DNA from 4 places in the Streptomyces sp. 1331.2 genome. Region 4 is predicted to be linked to each of the others. Evidence: riboswitches for the same ligand, from Rfam matches in the RefSeq annotation. Region 4 holds a riboswitch; each other region holds the start of a gene.

Region 1 (3,199 bases), 2.5 Mb from region 4:
ATGCCCGCGTGCCGGACCTCGACGGCGGCCAGCACGGTGGCCGTCAGCGGTGCGACCAGCAGGGTCATCCCGCAGCCCATCACCGTGACGGCGGGCAGCACGTCCGCCCAGTAGGAGGAGCCCGGGCCGATGCGCAGTATCAGCAGCACTCCGGCGGCGCACAGCAGCGGGCCGATGGTGAGCGGGATCCGCGGGCCGATCCGCTTGCCGAGGCGCCCGGCGCGGGCCGACAGCGCCAGCATCAGCACCGTGATCGGCACCAGTGCGAAGCCCGAGACCAGCGGCGAGAACCCGGAGACGATCTGCAGCTGCACCACCAGCAGGAAGAAGACGCCGCTGAATGCCGCGTACACGCACAGGGTGACCAGGTTCACGGCGGTGAACAGCCGGGAGGAGAACAGCCCGAGGGGCAGCATCGGCTCGACCGCGCGCCGTTCGACGGCCAGGAACACGGCGCCGAGCAGTACGCCGATCGCCCCGGTGGCCCAGACCACGGGGGACAGGCCCTCCCCGGCCGCGGTCAGCGCGTAGGTGAACGCGCCGAGCGCGAGCGCGGCGAGCACCGCGCCGAGCACGTCGAAGCGGCCGGTGGCGCTCTCGTCCCGGCTCTCCGGTACGGACCGGGTGGTGACGGCGATCACGGCGGCGGCGAGCGGCAGGTTCAGCAGGAAGATCCAGCGCCAGCCGGGGCCGTCCACCAGCCAGCCGCCGAGGAAGGGGCCGACCGCGGCGGCCACCCCGCCCAGGCCGGACCAGAGGCCGACAGCCGCCGAACGGTCGTCAGGATGGAAGACCGCCTGGAGCATGGCGAGCGAGCCCGGGGTGAGCAGCGCCCCGCCGATGCCCTGGACGGCGCGCGCGGCGATCAGCACCTGGATGTTCGGTGCGGCGGCGCAGGCCGCGGAGGCGACGGCGAACCAGACCACGCCGATCAGGAAGACCCGGCGCCGCCCGTAGCGGTCGCCGAGTGCGCCGCCGAGCAGGATCAGGCCCGCCAGGGTGAGCAGATAGGCGTTCAGCGTCCATTGCAGGGACGCGAGGGAGGCGCCGAGGTCGGCGCCGATGCGGGGCAGGGCGACGTTCACGACGGTGCCGTCGAGCATCGCCATGCTGGAACCGAGCACTGTTGCCAGGAGTACCCAGCGACCCTGTGCGGTGCCCAGGCGCAGGGTGCCGGCTTCGGAGGTGGCCACGGCCCGATCCTGCGCCCCGTGGGGCGTACGTGACAAGGCTCACCGGAGGGCGTGTCCGTCGTTGACGCTCGGTGGGTGGGGGGTTGCGCAGCGTCGTGGAGTTCGGCGCAGGGTCGTGGATCAGTGGCGCGGGGTGAATGGATTGTGTACGGATCGTGCGGCGCGACGTGCGGAGGGTGACCGGGGGGTGGGGGATGGTTGCCCGTTCAAGAGATCGACATTGCTTCACCCGAACGGATGGGTTTTAGTTCAGCGACCGCCCGGCCAGCCCGGACGGATCCACCGGGTGGAACGCCGAGTCCTGCCGCTGCCCGGTGGCTCGCACTGAACTCTGTACGGCAGGAGCGGGGGACCCACAGGTAAGTCGCCGGACCGGAGTTCGCGCCTCAGGGCGCGGGCGTCCAGGGCCGGCTCGGGGTGAAGCCGCGCATGCGGCCGGGCAACTCCAGCCCGAACCCGACAGCTCACCTCGCAGGCGTCGGAGAGGAAACTTCCATGCCTGCTCAGGCTCGTCGTATCACCCTGCCCCGCGCCGCCCGCATCGGCATCGCGACCGCCGTCACCGGCGTCTCCTTCGCCCTCCCGCTCGTGACCGCGATGAACGCCCAGGCCCACACGGCCCCGGTCGCCCCGGTCACCCAGGCCGCCGCCGGCACCGAGGCCAAGCCCGCCGCCGGCACCGAGGCCAAGCCCGCCGCCCAGGCCGCCGCCGCGCACGAGAGCTACCGCGTCGTCAGCGGCGACACCCTGTCCAAGATCGCCGACGCCAAGCGCGTCGAGGGCGGCTGGCAGGCGCTGTACGAGCAGAACCGCTCGGTCGTCGGCGCCAACCCGAACCTGATCTTCCCGGGCCAGCAGCTCGCGATCGCCGGCCACGCCGCCGCGCCGTCCGCGGACGCCGCCCCGGCGAAGCCCGCCGCGCCGGCCACCCAGGCCGCCGCCAAGCCGCAGGCCCAGCTGCAGGTCACGACCGAGGTCGCCAAGCCGTCCGCCCCGGTGCAGACCCAGGTGCAGACCGCCGCTCCGGCCCCGGCCGTGACGGCCGCTCCGGTCGCCGCCACCTCCGGCTACGTCGCGCCGCTGGCCCACCCCGTCCTCGGCGAGGCCTACGGCGTGGCCGGCTCGATGTGGGCCTCCGGCCACCACACCGGCCAGGACTTCGTCGCCTCCACCGGCACCCCGCTGCGCGCCGTCGCCAACGGCGTCGTGGTCAAGGCCGGCAACGGCGGCGCCTACGGCAACGAGGTCGAGATCAAGCTCGCCGACGGCAAGTACGCCCAGTACGCGCACCTCTCGTCGATCGGCGTGTCGATCGGTCAGACCGTCACCGTCGGCCAGCAGATCGGCCTCTCCGGTGCCACCGGCAACGTGACCGGCCCGCACCTGCACTTCGAGATCCGTACCGGTCCGGAGTACGGCTCGGACATCGACCCGGTCGCCTACCTGCGCGCGCACGGCGTCGCGCTCTGACCTGTCGGGGTCTCAGGAACCACCGCTGCTGCGGAGCGAATCGATCCTCCGGGATGGTCATGTCGGGTGACCGCTCGACCGGGTGATCGCCGCACGGCGGACATGGGCGCGGGACACGCCCAAGGCCGGCCCGGCTCGCGGGACACAACCCCCTCGCGAGCCGGGCCGGCCGCTGCCGTTTTCCGGCCTTCGGTGGCTGTGGCGTTCGGTGGCGTTCGGTGGCTGTGGCGTTCGGCGGCTGGCGTTCGGTCAGCCGCGGTGGGCGGGCTGGCCGTACCGGGCGGCGGACAGCAGGTCGTGCATCCGGTGGCCGAAGTCCTCGGTGTCGCGGGCCGGTTCGGGGAAGGCCAGGCGGACGTCTCGGTGGCCGTCCGGGTGGTCCAGGCGCAGCACCAGGCCGTGGCGGTCCAGGGCGAGCGGGCGGACGTCCGGGGTACGGGCGAGCAGGGCCGGGTCGAGCAGGCGGGTGAGCACGTCGAAAGCGTCGGCGTGGTCGTCGGCGAGGTGGGTGAGCAGTGCGGCCTCGTGCCGGGCCA
Region 2 (3,199 bases), 380 kb from region 4:
GGAGTCCGCGTGCGAGCCGCCGTTGAGGATGTTCATCATCGGGACCGGCAGGACGTGCGCGTTCGGGCCGCCCAGGTAGCGGAACAGCGGCAGGTCGCTGGCCTCGGAGGCGGCGTGCGCGACGGCCAGCGAGACGCCCAGGATGGCGTTGGCGCCGAGCGAGGACTTGTCCGGGGTGGCGTCCAGGTCGAGCATGGCCTGGTCGATCAGGCGCTGCTCGGTGGCGTCGTAGCCGACCAGCTCCGGGCCGATCTGCTCGATGACGGCCAGGACGGCCTTCTCGACGCCCTTGCCGAAGTAGCGGTTCTTGTCACCGTCGCGCAGCTCCAGCGCCTCGAAGGCACCGGTGGAGGCACCCGACGGGACAGCGGCACGACCCGTGCTGCCGTCGTCGAGGCCGACCTCGACCTCGACCGTGGGGTTGCCGCGCGAGTCGAGGATCTCACGGGCTACGACGACATCGATGGACGGCACGAGGCATCTCCTTGCGGAAGCAGGTCCGGCTGACGCTGGTGCTGTCGGCGGGACGATTGCGGAGTCGTTACGGACCAGAGCCTAGCCGCCCGGGCTCCCGGGGCCACGTCGGCCTCGGTTCCGTCTCAGCGTGTGGCCCCGCTACGCACCGGTAGTTCACCTGCTTGTCCCAGCTTCGTCGCACCGGGGCGGACGAGGCCGACGAACGCGGACGGAGGGGGCCGGACGTACCGGCTCCCTCCGCGCGTCGCGCCGGGGGACGGCCCGGGCGGGTCGGCCCGGGCGGCTCGGCTCAGCCGAGGTGCAGCACCTGGCCGGGCAGGATCAGGTCCGGGTCGCCGCCGACGGTGGCGTGGTTCTGCGCGTACAGCTCCTGCCAGCCGCCGGACACGCCCTGGGCGGCGGCGATCGTCGACAGCGTGTCGCCGGAGCGGACGGTGTAGTCGTGGCCGGACGCCGGCGCGGCCTGCTGGGGAGCGGCGTGCTTCGGCGTGTACTGCGGCGCCGACTGCTCGACGGGCTTCTCGGCCTGCTGGGGGGCGGCGTGCTTCGGCGTGTACTGCTGCACCGGCTTCTGGGCCGACTTGGCGGCGGGCTTCGCGGCCTGCGGTTTGGCGGTCTGCTGGGGGGTCTGCTGCTTGGCGGCGGACTGCGGCTTGGCGTCCGCGGAGGTGTCCACCGAGGCCGGGGCGCCGCCCTTGGTCAGACCGGCCTTCTGCGAGCAGACCGGCCAGGCGCCCGGGCCCTGCGAGGCGAGCACCTTCTCGGCGACGGCGATCTGCTGACCCTTGCTGGCCTGGTTGGCCTGCGGCGCGTACGCGGTGCCGCCGTACGCCTTCCAGGTGCCGGAGGTGAACTGCAGGCCGCCGTAGAAGCCGTTGCCGGTGTTGATGCTCCAGTTGCCGCCGCTCTCGCACTGGGCGACGGAGTCCCAGGTGGAGGCCGGGGCGGCGGAGGCGCCGGTGGCGGTGAGGAGCGGCAGTGCGAGTCCGACGCCGGCCACACCGGCGACGGCGATGGCCTTCTCGGCCTGGGTACGACGACGGTGACGGCCAGTTCCAACGAGCAGCATGAAGAGGTCCCTCTCCGCACGCCTGCGAGGTGAGCTGTCGGGTTCGGACCGGGAGGTGGCCCGGCCGCCGTGTGCGGAAAAGATTCCGCTCGGGCGGCTTCACCCCAAGCCGTGGGAGGACGGCAACAAACCTGGTTCCCCCGCCCCTGCCCAGGGTTCTGGTCGGTTTCCCGTGACGCGGCGGGCAGGATTCGGCGTTCCGCGCACGAGGTCCGCAGCTGCGAACTCCAGGGAGAGTAGACAGAACATCAGACCGATCACAAGCTCATATCGCAGATATCACACAGAAATTACGGCGCGTGGCCGATCGCCTACCAACGGCGTCGCTATGTCCGGTTTGATGGGCGTTCATACCGCCGTCGAGGGCCCGTCGGCGACACCGCGTCAGCGTGTCGAGGCCGCCGGCGGCGCGTGCGGGGACCGGCTCTCCGGCGTGAATTCGACCGGAAGTTCCCGCAGCCCACGCATGATCAGACCACCCCGCCAGCGCAGATTCTCCGGACTCTCCGCGAGCCGCAGATCGGGCAACCGGGAAAGCAGCGTGGCCAGCGCGGCACGCCCCTCCAAACGGGCCAGCGGGGCGCCGATGCAGTAGTGGATGCCGTGCCCGAACCCCAGATGGGGATTGTCCGTTCGGGCCAGGTCCAGGGTGTTCTCGTCCGCGAACCGGGCCGGATCGCGGTCCGCCGCCGCCAACACCACCAGCACCGGATCGCCCACCGGGATGTCCACCCCGCCGATGGCCAACGGCCGCGTCGCGAACCGCCAGGTCGCCAGCTCCACCGGCCCGTCGTAGCGCAGGAGTTCCTCGATCCCGGTGTCCAGCAGCCCCCGCTCGCCGCGCGCCACCGACTCCTGCAGCAGGCGGCGCTGCTCCGGGTTGCGCAGCAGCGCGTACGTCCCGTTCCCGATCAGGTTCACCGTCGTCTCGAAGCCGGCGAAGAGCAGGATGAAGGCCATCGCCGCGGCCTCGTTCTCCGTCAGGTGCTCGCCGTGGTCGCTCGCCCGGATCAGGCCCGAGATCAGGTCGTCCCCGAGGTCCGCGCGCTTGCGGTGGATCAGCTCCAGCAGGTACGCCCGCATCCGCTTCACCGCCCGCCCCACGCCACCGCGTTGACCGCCGCCGTGCCGGATCATCATCCCGGCCCAGTCGCGGAAGTCGTCCTGGTCCTCCGCCGGCACGCCCAACATGTCGCAGATCGCGTAGATGGGGAGCGGGAACGCGAACTCGTGGATCAGGTCCGCCGAACCGCGCTGCGCGAAGCCGTCGATCAGCCGGTCCGTGAGCTGCTGCACCCGCGGCTCGAACTCGGCCACCCGGCGCGGGGTGAACGCCTTCGACACCAGCCGGCGCAGCCGGGTGTGGTCCGGCGGGTCGATGTTCAACAGGTGGGTCATCAGGTCCGCCTGCCGCTCCCCCGGGATGCCCACCCGGCCGGTGCGGTGCGCCTGCTCGCTGTGGTGCGCCGGGTTCTTCGACAGCCGGCCGTCCGCGAGCGCCTGCCGGGCATCCGCGTACCTGGTCACCAGCCAGGCCTCCACCCCGCTCGGCAGCGTCGTCCGGTGCACCGGGGCGTGCTCGCGCAGCCAGGCGTAGGCGGGGTACGGATCGGCGGCGAACTCCCAGGTGAACAGCTGCGGCGCGGAGGCGTC
Region 3 (3,199 bases), 2.1 Mb from region 4:
ACTTCGCCTTCTACAGCAGTTGGGGCGACCTGCTGGGCACCGGTGACACCGGCCCGGTGGTGATCCACAACAAGGCGGACGCCTCCGGCCGCCTGCTGGTGGAGACGATCGGCCACGCCTCGGTCAAGGGTGGCGGCGCGATGGGCCGCGAGCCGGGCCAGTCCGGTGAGATCCGCAAGGTCCGGATCGACGGCGCGGTCAGCCGGCTGTCCACCGAGGGCTACGTCTACCTGCCCCCGCAGTACTTCCAGCCGGAGTACGCACAGAAGCAGTTCCCGGCCGTGATCGTGAGCACCGGATTCCCAGGAATCGCCGAGAACCTGATCACCCGCTTCAACTACCCCGGCGCGGCGCTCAAGCTGCTGCAGGAGGGCCGGATGCAGCCGACCGTCATGGTCCTGGTGCGTCCCTCGCCCGCCCTGCCGCAGGACACCGAGTGCGAGGACATCCCCAACGGCCCGCAGTCGGACACGTACTTCACCAAGGACGTGCCCTCGGCGATCCAGGCCAGCTTCCGGGTCTCGTCCGATCCGCAGGCCTGGGCCTTCATGGGCAACTCGACGGGCGGCTACTGCGCGCTCAAGCTGGCCATGCGCCACCCGGACGTCTTCCCGACCGCCGTCGCCCTCTCCGCCTACTACGACGCCGCCGACGACCCGACCACCGGCGACCTGTTCGGCGGCAGCAAGCAGCGCCGCGACGAGGCCAACCTGATGTGGCGGCTGAAGAACCTGCCGCAGCCGAAGGTGTCCGTGCTGCTGGCCGGCACGAAGAAGGGCGACGGCAGCTACCGCCAGGAGACCGAGGCCTTCGTCGACGCGGTGCAGAGCCCGATGAAGGTCTCGTACAGCATGCTGGAGAACGGCGGCCACAACTTCGAGACGTGGAGCGCGCTGCTGCCGTCCTCGCTGGAGTGGCTCTCCCAGCACCTCAAGGTGCCGAACCAGACCGTCTGAGCGTCCTCGGGCCGTTTCAGGCTCAGGCCACCTGCTCCAGCGTCCCGGCGTGCAGCTCGCCGACCCGGCCGCCCTCGCCCTCGAAGGTCCAGAAGGCGCGCACCGTCAGCTTGTCGAGGTCCATCACATGGCTGACGGTGATCCCGCTCTGCTCCGTCCAGCTGACGAAGTAGACCTTCGGCGCGACCTCGGCGACGTGCAGCCGTACGTCCTCCCACTGGCCCGCGGACTCGCCGAGGCCCTCCCAGCGCAGCCGGGTGCCGTCGGCCGAGTAGGTGTTGCGGAAGGCCGCGCCGTTGTCGGCCCGGAAGAGGTAGGTGCGGCCGGCGAAGGCGGGCAGGGACGCGGTCATGGTGGGGCGGCTCCTCGTTTCCGGGTTCGGTGCTCTTGTGCACTGCGGAAGATCTCCGGCCTCCAATTTATCCGACCGGGTGCACTCGGTCAGATCTTTGCCACGGTACGGTCCGCCACCGCCGCGTCCGGCCGACACCCCCGGCGGCCTCGACGAGACCACCGGCGCCGCGCCCCGGCCGCGGGACTTGATCAACTCGCCCGCCACACAGTGTCGTTGATCGACACCACTGTGAGCTGCACGACAACCGGCCCGAGGGAGTTGTCCGTTCACGTACGGCCTGCCTAGCCTGCAACGGTCGTCCGCCCACGCGGACCCCGCCGCCGGGACGCCGAGTCCTGTCCACCCGCCGGCGGGTCACCGAGCACCGGAGCGGACAGGAGCGGGGGAACCAAGGTCGGCGCCCGGTCCGTGCGTTCCTCGTACGGCCGTGGCTAGGGGTGAAGCCGCTCCACAGACGGCCGGGCCAACTGCAGCCCGAACCCGACAGCTAACCTCGCAGGCGTCGCAGAGGTCACCCCATGCCCCAGCCTGCCGCTGCCCGGCGTCGTGCGCCGCGCCACGCCCGCCCCTCCCACCGCGGCCGCAACGCCGCCCTCGCCGCGACCGGCGCGCTCGCCATCGGTGGCTCCGGCCTGTTCGGACTGCCGTCCGTCACCGGCGCCCAGGCGGCCACCGCGCCGACCGTCACCCAGGACCGCCTCGGCCCCGCCACCATGGTCGCGGGCCAGGCCACCACCGCCTCGCTCGGTCTGCACTCCTCGGCGTGCTTCACCGCGAAGACCGTGGGCGTGGGTGTGCGCGACGCGCGCGGCACCAACCTGGACTTCCCCGGCAACGCCTCCAACGTGCAGATCTGCCCGAGCGGGGTGAACTTCACCAGCGGTGCGCGCACCCTGCCCGCCGGGACGTACAGCCAGTTCGGCTTCTGGCAGGACCTCGGCGGCGCCTGGCACAACCTGCCGGCGCAGCAGCTGGTGGTCTCGGCCTCCGGGACGGCCACGCCGACCCCGTCCCCGACGGCCACGCCGACCAGCACGCCGACCGCCACCCCCAGCGCCACGTCGACCCCGAGCGCGACGCCGACCCCGAGCGCGACGCCGACCCCGAGCGCCACGGCTGCCCCGACCACCCCGGCGCCGTCCTCCCCGGTCGCCGGCAAGTCGCTGACCTGGTCCGACGAGTTCACCAGCCCGATCAGCTGGGGCCAGCGCTGGGTCGGCGACAAGAGCACCGCGTACAAGTACGGCAACCACAACCCGGACGACAACAAGCTGGACTGGCTGAACAAGAACAACGTCAGCGTCGCCAACGGGGTCGCCACCTTCACCGCCACCTCCGGCGGCCCGGCCCTGGAGAACGGCAAGCAGTCCTGGAACACCGGATTCCTGACCACCGAGGGCTCCAGCGAGGGCTTCCAGGTCAAGACCGGCGACTACGCCGAGACCCGGGTCAAGCTGCCCGCCGGCAGCGGCGCCTGGCCGGCCCTGTGGACCTGGAAGAACGGCAACGGGGAGATCGACTCCTTCGAGTACCACCCCGACAACCCGAACCTGCTGGAGCTGACCAACCACGTCAACCCCGGCAACCCGAAGTACTACACCGACGCGAGCGCCATCGCGAAGGACCAGTGGGTGACCATCGGTACCTACTACGGCGCCACCTCGGTGGACTGGTACGTCAACGGCGTCAAGGTCTTCTCGGACGGCAAGGGCGTCGGCGCCACCTGGTCGGCGTACCTGATCCTCAACCTCTCGGTGTGCGCGGGGCAGTACCACCCGGCTCCGCAGGGGACCGCCCCGATCACCATGGCCGCCGACTACGTCCGCGTCTACCGCTGACCGAACGCGGTCCGGCAAGCCCCCGGGCCCTCGTGGCCCGGGGCCCAGCC
Region 4 (3,199 bases):
GGCCACCGACGGCGCGCGGCGGCTGCTGGAGCAGGGCCTGATGCGGCGCAGCTACCGCAACCTGGCCGAGCTGACCGCGCAGGGGCGGCCGATGCCGGACGAACTGGCCGGGGACTTCGGGCAGTTCGAGGAGGCGGCGGCCGGGGCGGCGCTCGACCTGTTCGGCGAGTGGACGGTGCCGGGTCTGCCGCGGCTGCTGGTGGAGGAGTTCCCCGAGCTGGCGCCGGAGCCGGGCCGGGAGGAGATCGAGGCGTACCTGGCGCAGCTGCCCGCGGAGGAGTGAGGCGCTGTGGAGAGAGGCGCTGAGGCGGGAGCCCCCGGCCGTACGGCGGTTGCCGGCGGTCGGGGGCTCCCGTGCGTCCCCGGTGTCAGGGGGTGAGGCCGCGCTGTTCGAGCCAGGGCTCGGGGTCGACCGGGGCGCCGCCGCCGGGGCGGACCTCCAGGTGCAGGTGCGGGCCGGTGACGTTGCCGGTCGCGCCGACCTTGCCGATCTGCTGGCCGGAGGCGACCTTGCCGGAGCCCTTGATGATCGAGGAGAGGTGGCAGTACCAGATCTCGGTGCCGTCGGGCAGCGTCTCGACGATCCGGTAGCCGTAGGAGCCGGACCAGCCGGCCGAGGTGATGGTGCCCTGGCCGAGCGCGTAGACCGGGGTGCCGGTGTCGGCGGCGAAGTCCAGGCCGGTGTGCAGGTTGGCCCAGTAGCGGGCGCTCTGGCCGTAGTGGGCGGAGAGCCGGTAGTCCTTCACCGGGAGGGTGAGGGCGGCGGCGGCCTTCGCCTCGGCCTCCTCGGCGGCGCGCTTGGCCTCGGCCTCCTTGGCGGCGGCCTTGGCCTCGGCCTCCTGCGCGGCCTGCACGCGGGCGCTCTCCTCGGCGGCGGTGCGCTGGCTGTCAGCCTGCTGCTGGATGCGGGCGGCGAGCGCGAGGCCGGGGTCGGCGGCGAGGACGACCGGCGCCTCGTCCGGGGCCTCGACGGCGGGGGCGGCGGCCGGGGTGGCGGAGGCGAAGCCGGTGGCGCCGAGGGTGGCCGCGACGGCGGTGACGCCGAGCAGCGGGGAGGCTCCGCGGGCCTGACGCGGCATCCGGTGGCGGTTGGTCTCGGCCTCCGGGCCGTAGGCCTCGGGGCCGTCCGCGCCGGGGTGGTCGAGGAGCTGGGTACCGGCTGCGGGGCCGGCCGGGTGTGCCGGGGTGTGCGTCGACGCCACGGAGGCGCGCTCCTTTCCTTCCTTCGCGCCTACCGGGTTAGCTGACGGGTTCGGAGCAGGAAGGTCTCCTACGGCCGGGCCGGGGCCCCGCCGATTCACCCCAAGGAACGTGGTTCCCCGGCTCCCTGGCCTGCCCGGAGGCCGGCCGGCGGGATTAGGCGACGGCGCACGGTGCCGTCTGGGTACGGCGTTGACAACCGCGCTGCGTTATCAAACGTTAATCCTAGGAGGCTCTGATTCCAAGCCATCCGTCCGGGACCGCTGGGGAGCAGGTGATCAGACGTCAACGAACGACCCCTCAATGCGAGCACTCCACCTGAGCACTCCAGCTGAGTACTCCTACTCATGTGCGACCCGATCCGGCAGCCGCATCCTGACGCCATGAGCCAACCGATGCAGCACCGCACGACGGCCGCGTACTACGTCCAGGCCCTCCTCTCCTTCGCCCTGTCGGGCACCGCCCTCGCCGTGGGGATCGCCTACCTGCCGGTCGACGGCTGGACCCGGGCCTTCCTCGGGATCGGCCTCCTCTACACCGTGACCTCTGCGTTCACGCTGGCGAAGGTGATCCGGGACCGGCACGAGTCGAACGAGATCGTCAACCGGGTCGACCAGGCCCGGCTGGAGAAGTTGCTCAGCGAGCACGACCCGTTCCGGGTCGAGGGAGCCTGAGGCGGGCGAGGGTCCTGGGATTCCGGCTCCGGCGCGCTTGACGGCTAAGGCTATTAGCCTTAGCTTTATGGCTATCGGCAGCACTCGCCGATAGCTCGCAGCAGCGGCGGACCGAGGAGGGCCCACCATGAACGGCACCGGCACCCCGAACACCCAGTACCTCACCGTCCCCGGCGGGCGGATCGCCTTCGACGACACCCGGCAGGGCGACGGCACCCCCGTCGTCCTGCTCCCCGGCATGCTCGACAGCCGGGCCGCGTACCGGCACCTCCGCCCGCTGCTCGTCGCCGCCGGCCACCGGGTCGTCACCATGGACCTGCGCGGCTTCGGCGAGTCCTCCATCACCTGGGACGACTACGGCCCCGCCGCCCTCGCCGACGACGTCCTCGCCCTGCTCGACCACCTCGGCATCGACCGCGCCGTCCTCGTCGGCAGCTCGTACACCGGGGCCACCGTCGTCAAGGCCGCCGGCAACGCGCCCGAACGGGTCGCCGGGATCGCCCTCCTCGACGCCTTCGTCGAGAGCCCGCGGCCGAACGCCCTGATGCGCGGCGTCATGGGGCTGATGGGCGCGGCGATCGTCCACTGGCCGGCCGTCTGGGGCCTCTACCTGCGCCGGATGGCCTTCCCCGGCGCCAAGCCCGCCGACTTCGACGAGTACGTGAACGGGCTGGTCGCCGCACTGCGCACCCCCGGCCGCAAGACCGCCACCCGCGGGTACGTCACCGGGGACTCGGCACCGACCGGCTGGACCGCCGCCGTACGGTGCCCGGCGCTGGTCGTCATGGGCAGCAAGGACCCCGACTTCCCGAAGCCCGAACTCGTCGCCGACCGGCAGGCCGCGGCACTCGACGCGCGAAAGGCGATGATCGAAGGGTCCGGGCACTACCCGATGGCCGACAACCCGCAGGCCACCGCCGACGCCCTGCTGCCCTTCCTCGCCGAGATCGGCTGACCGCCGCGCTCCTGCCCGCCCGACGCCCCACCTTCCCCACGGAGAACCCGAAGCCATGCCCCGCGTAGGACTGACCCCCGACCAGGTCGTCGACCACGCCCTCGCTGTCATCGACGAACAGGGGGCCGACGCCCTCACCCTGGCCGCCGTCGCCGCCCGGGCCGGGGTCGCCACCCCCTCCCTGTACAAGCACGTCAGCGGTGGGCTCGCCGAACTGCGGCGGCTGATAGCCGTCCGGGTCACCGACGAACTGGCCGGCCGGCTCGCCGACGCCGCGGTCGGCCGCAGCGGGGACGACGCCGTCGCCGCCGTCCTGCGGGCGTACCACGCGTACGCCACCGAACACCCGCACCGCTACAACGCCCTCCCC

What was found. A riboswitch is a leader RNA that binds a small molecule or an ion and turns the genes downstream of it on or off. The one in region 4 is predicted to bind cyclic di-AMP.
Region 1: linked by a shared signal. The riboswitch ahead of CRP52_RS03760 (M23 family metallopeptidase) and the one ahead of CRP52_RS14220 (M23 family metallopeptidase) in region 4 are both predicted to bind cyclic di-AMP.
Region 2: linked by a shared signal. The riboswitch ahead of CRP52_RS40465 (LysM peptidoglycan-binding domain-containing protein) and the one ahead of CRP52_RS14220 (M23 family metallopeptidase) in region 4 are both predicted to bind cyclic di-AMP.
Region 3: linked by a shared signal. The riboswitch ahead of CRP52_RS05225 (glycoside hydrolase family 16 protein) and the one ahead of CRP52_RS14220 (M23 family metallopeptidase) in region 4 are both predicted to bind cyclic di-AMP.

The regions. Positions count from the first base shown of each region.
Region 1 is NZ_OBMJ01000001.1:866,577-869,775, reverse strand. It holds gene CRP52_RS03765 (MFS transporter) at 1-1,193, opposite strand, end outside; cyclic di-AMP (ydaO/yuaA leader) riboswitch at 1,506-1,686, shown strand; gene CRP52_RS03760 (M23 family metallopeptidase) at 1,689-2,663, shown strand; gene CRP52_RS03755 (DUF2470 domain-containing protein) at 2,913-3,199, opposite strand, start outside.
Region 2 is NZ_OBMJ01000001.1:2,982,527-2,985,725, forward strand. It holds gene eno (phosphopyruvate hydratase) at 1-474, opposite strand, end outside; gene CRP52_RS40465 (LysM peptidoglycan-binding domain-containing protein) at 767-1,546, opposite strand; cyclic di-AMP (ydaO/yuaA leader) riboswitch at 1,552-1,720, opposite strand; gene CRP52_RS12555 (cytochrome P450 family protein) at 1,931-3,199, opposite strand, start outside.
Region 3 is NZ_OBMJ01000001.1:1,220,007-1,223,205, reverse strand. It holds gene CRP52_RS05235 (alpha/beta hydrolase) at 1-956, shown strand, start outside; gene CRP52_RS05230 (MoaF-related domain-containing protein) at 979-1,308, opposite strand; cyclic di-AMP (ydaO/yuaA leader) riboswitch at 1,664-1,828, shown strand; gene CRP52_RS05225 (glycoside hydrolase family 16 protein) at 1,830-3,149, shown strand.
Region 4 is NZ_OBMJ01000001.1:3,363,414-3,366,612, forward strand. It holds gene CRP52_RS14215 (hypothetical protein) at 1-283, shown strand, start outside; gene CRP52_RS14220 (M23 family metallopeptidase) at 369-1,202, opposite strand; cyclic di-AMP (ydaO/yuaA leader) riboswitch at 1,215-1,373, opposite strand; gene CRP52_RS14225 (YiaA/YiaB family inner membrane protein) at 1,584-1,874, shown strand; gene CRP52_RS14230 (alpha/beta fold hydrolase) at 2,002-2,829, shown strand; gene CRP52_RS14235 (TetR/AcrR family transcriptional regulator) at 2,885-3,199, shown strand, end outside.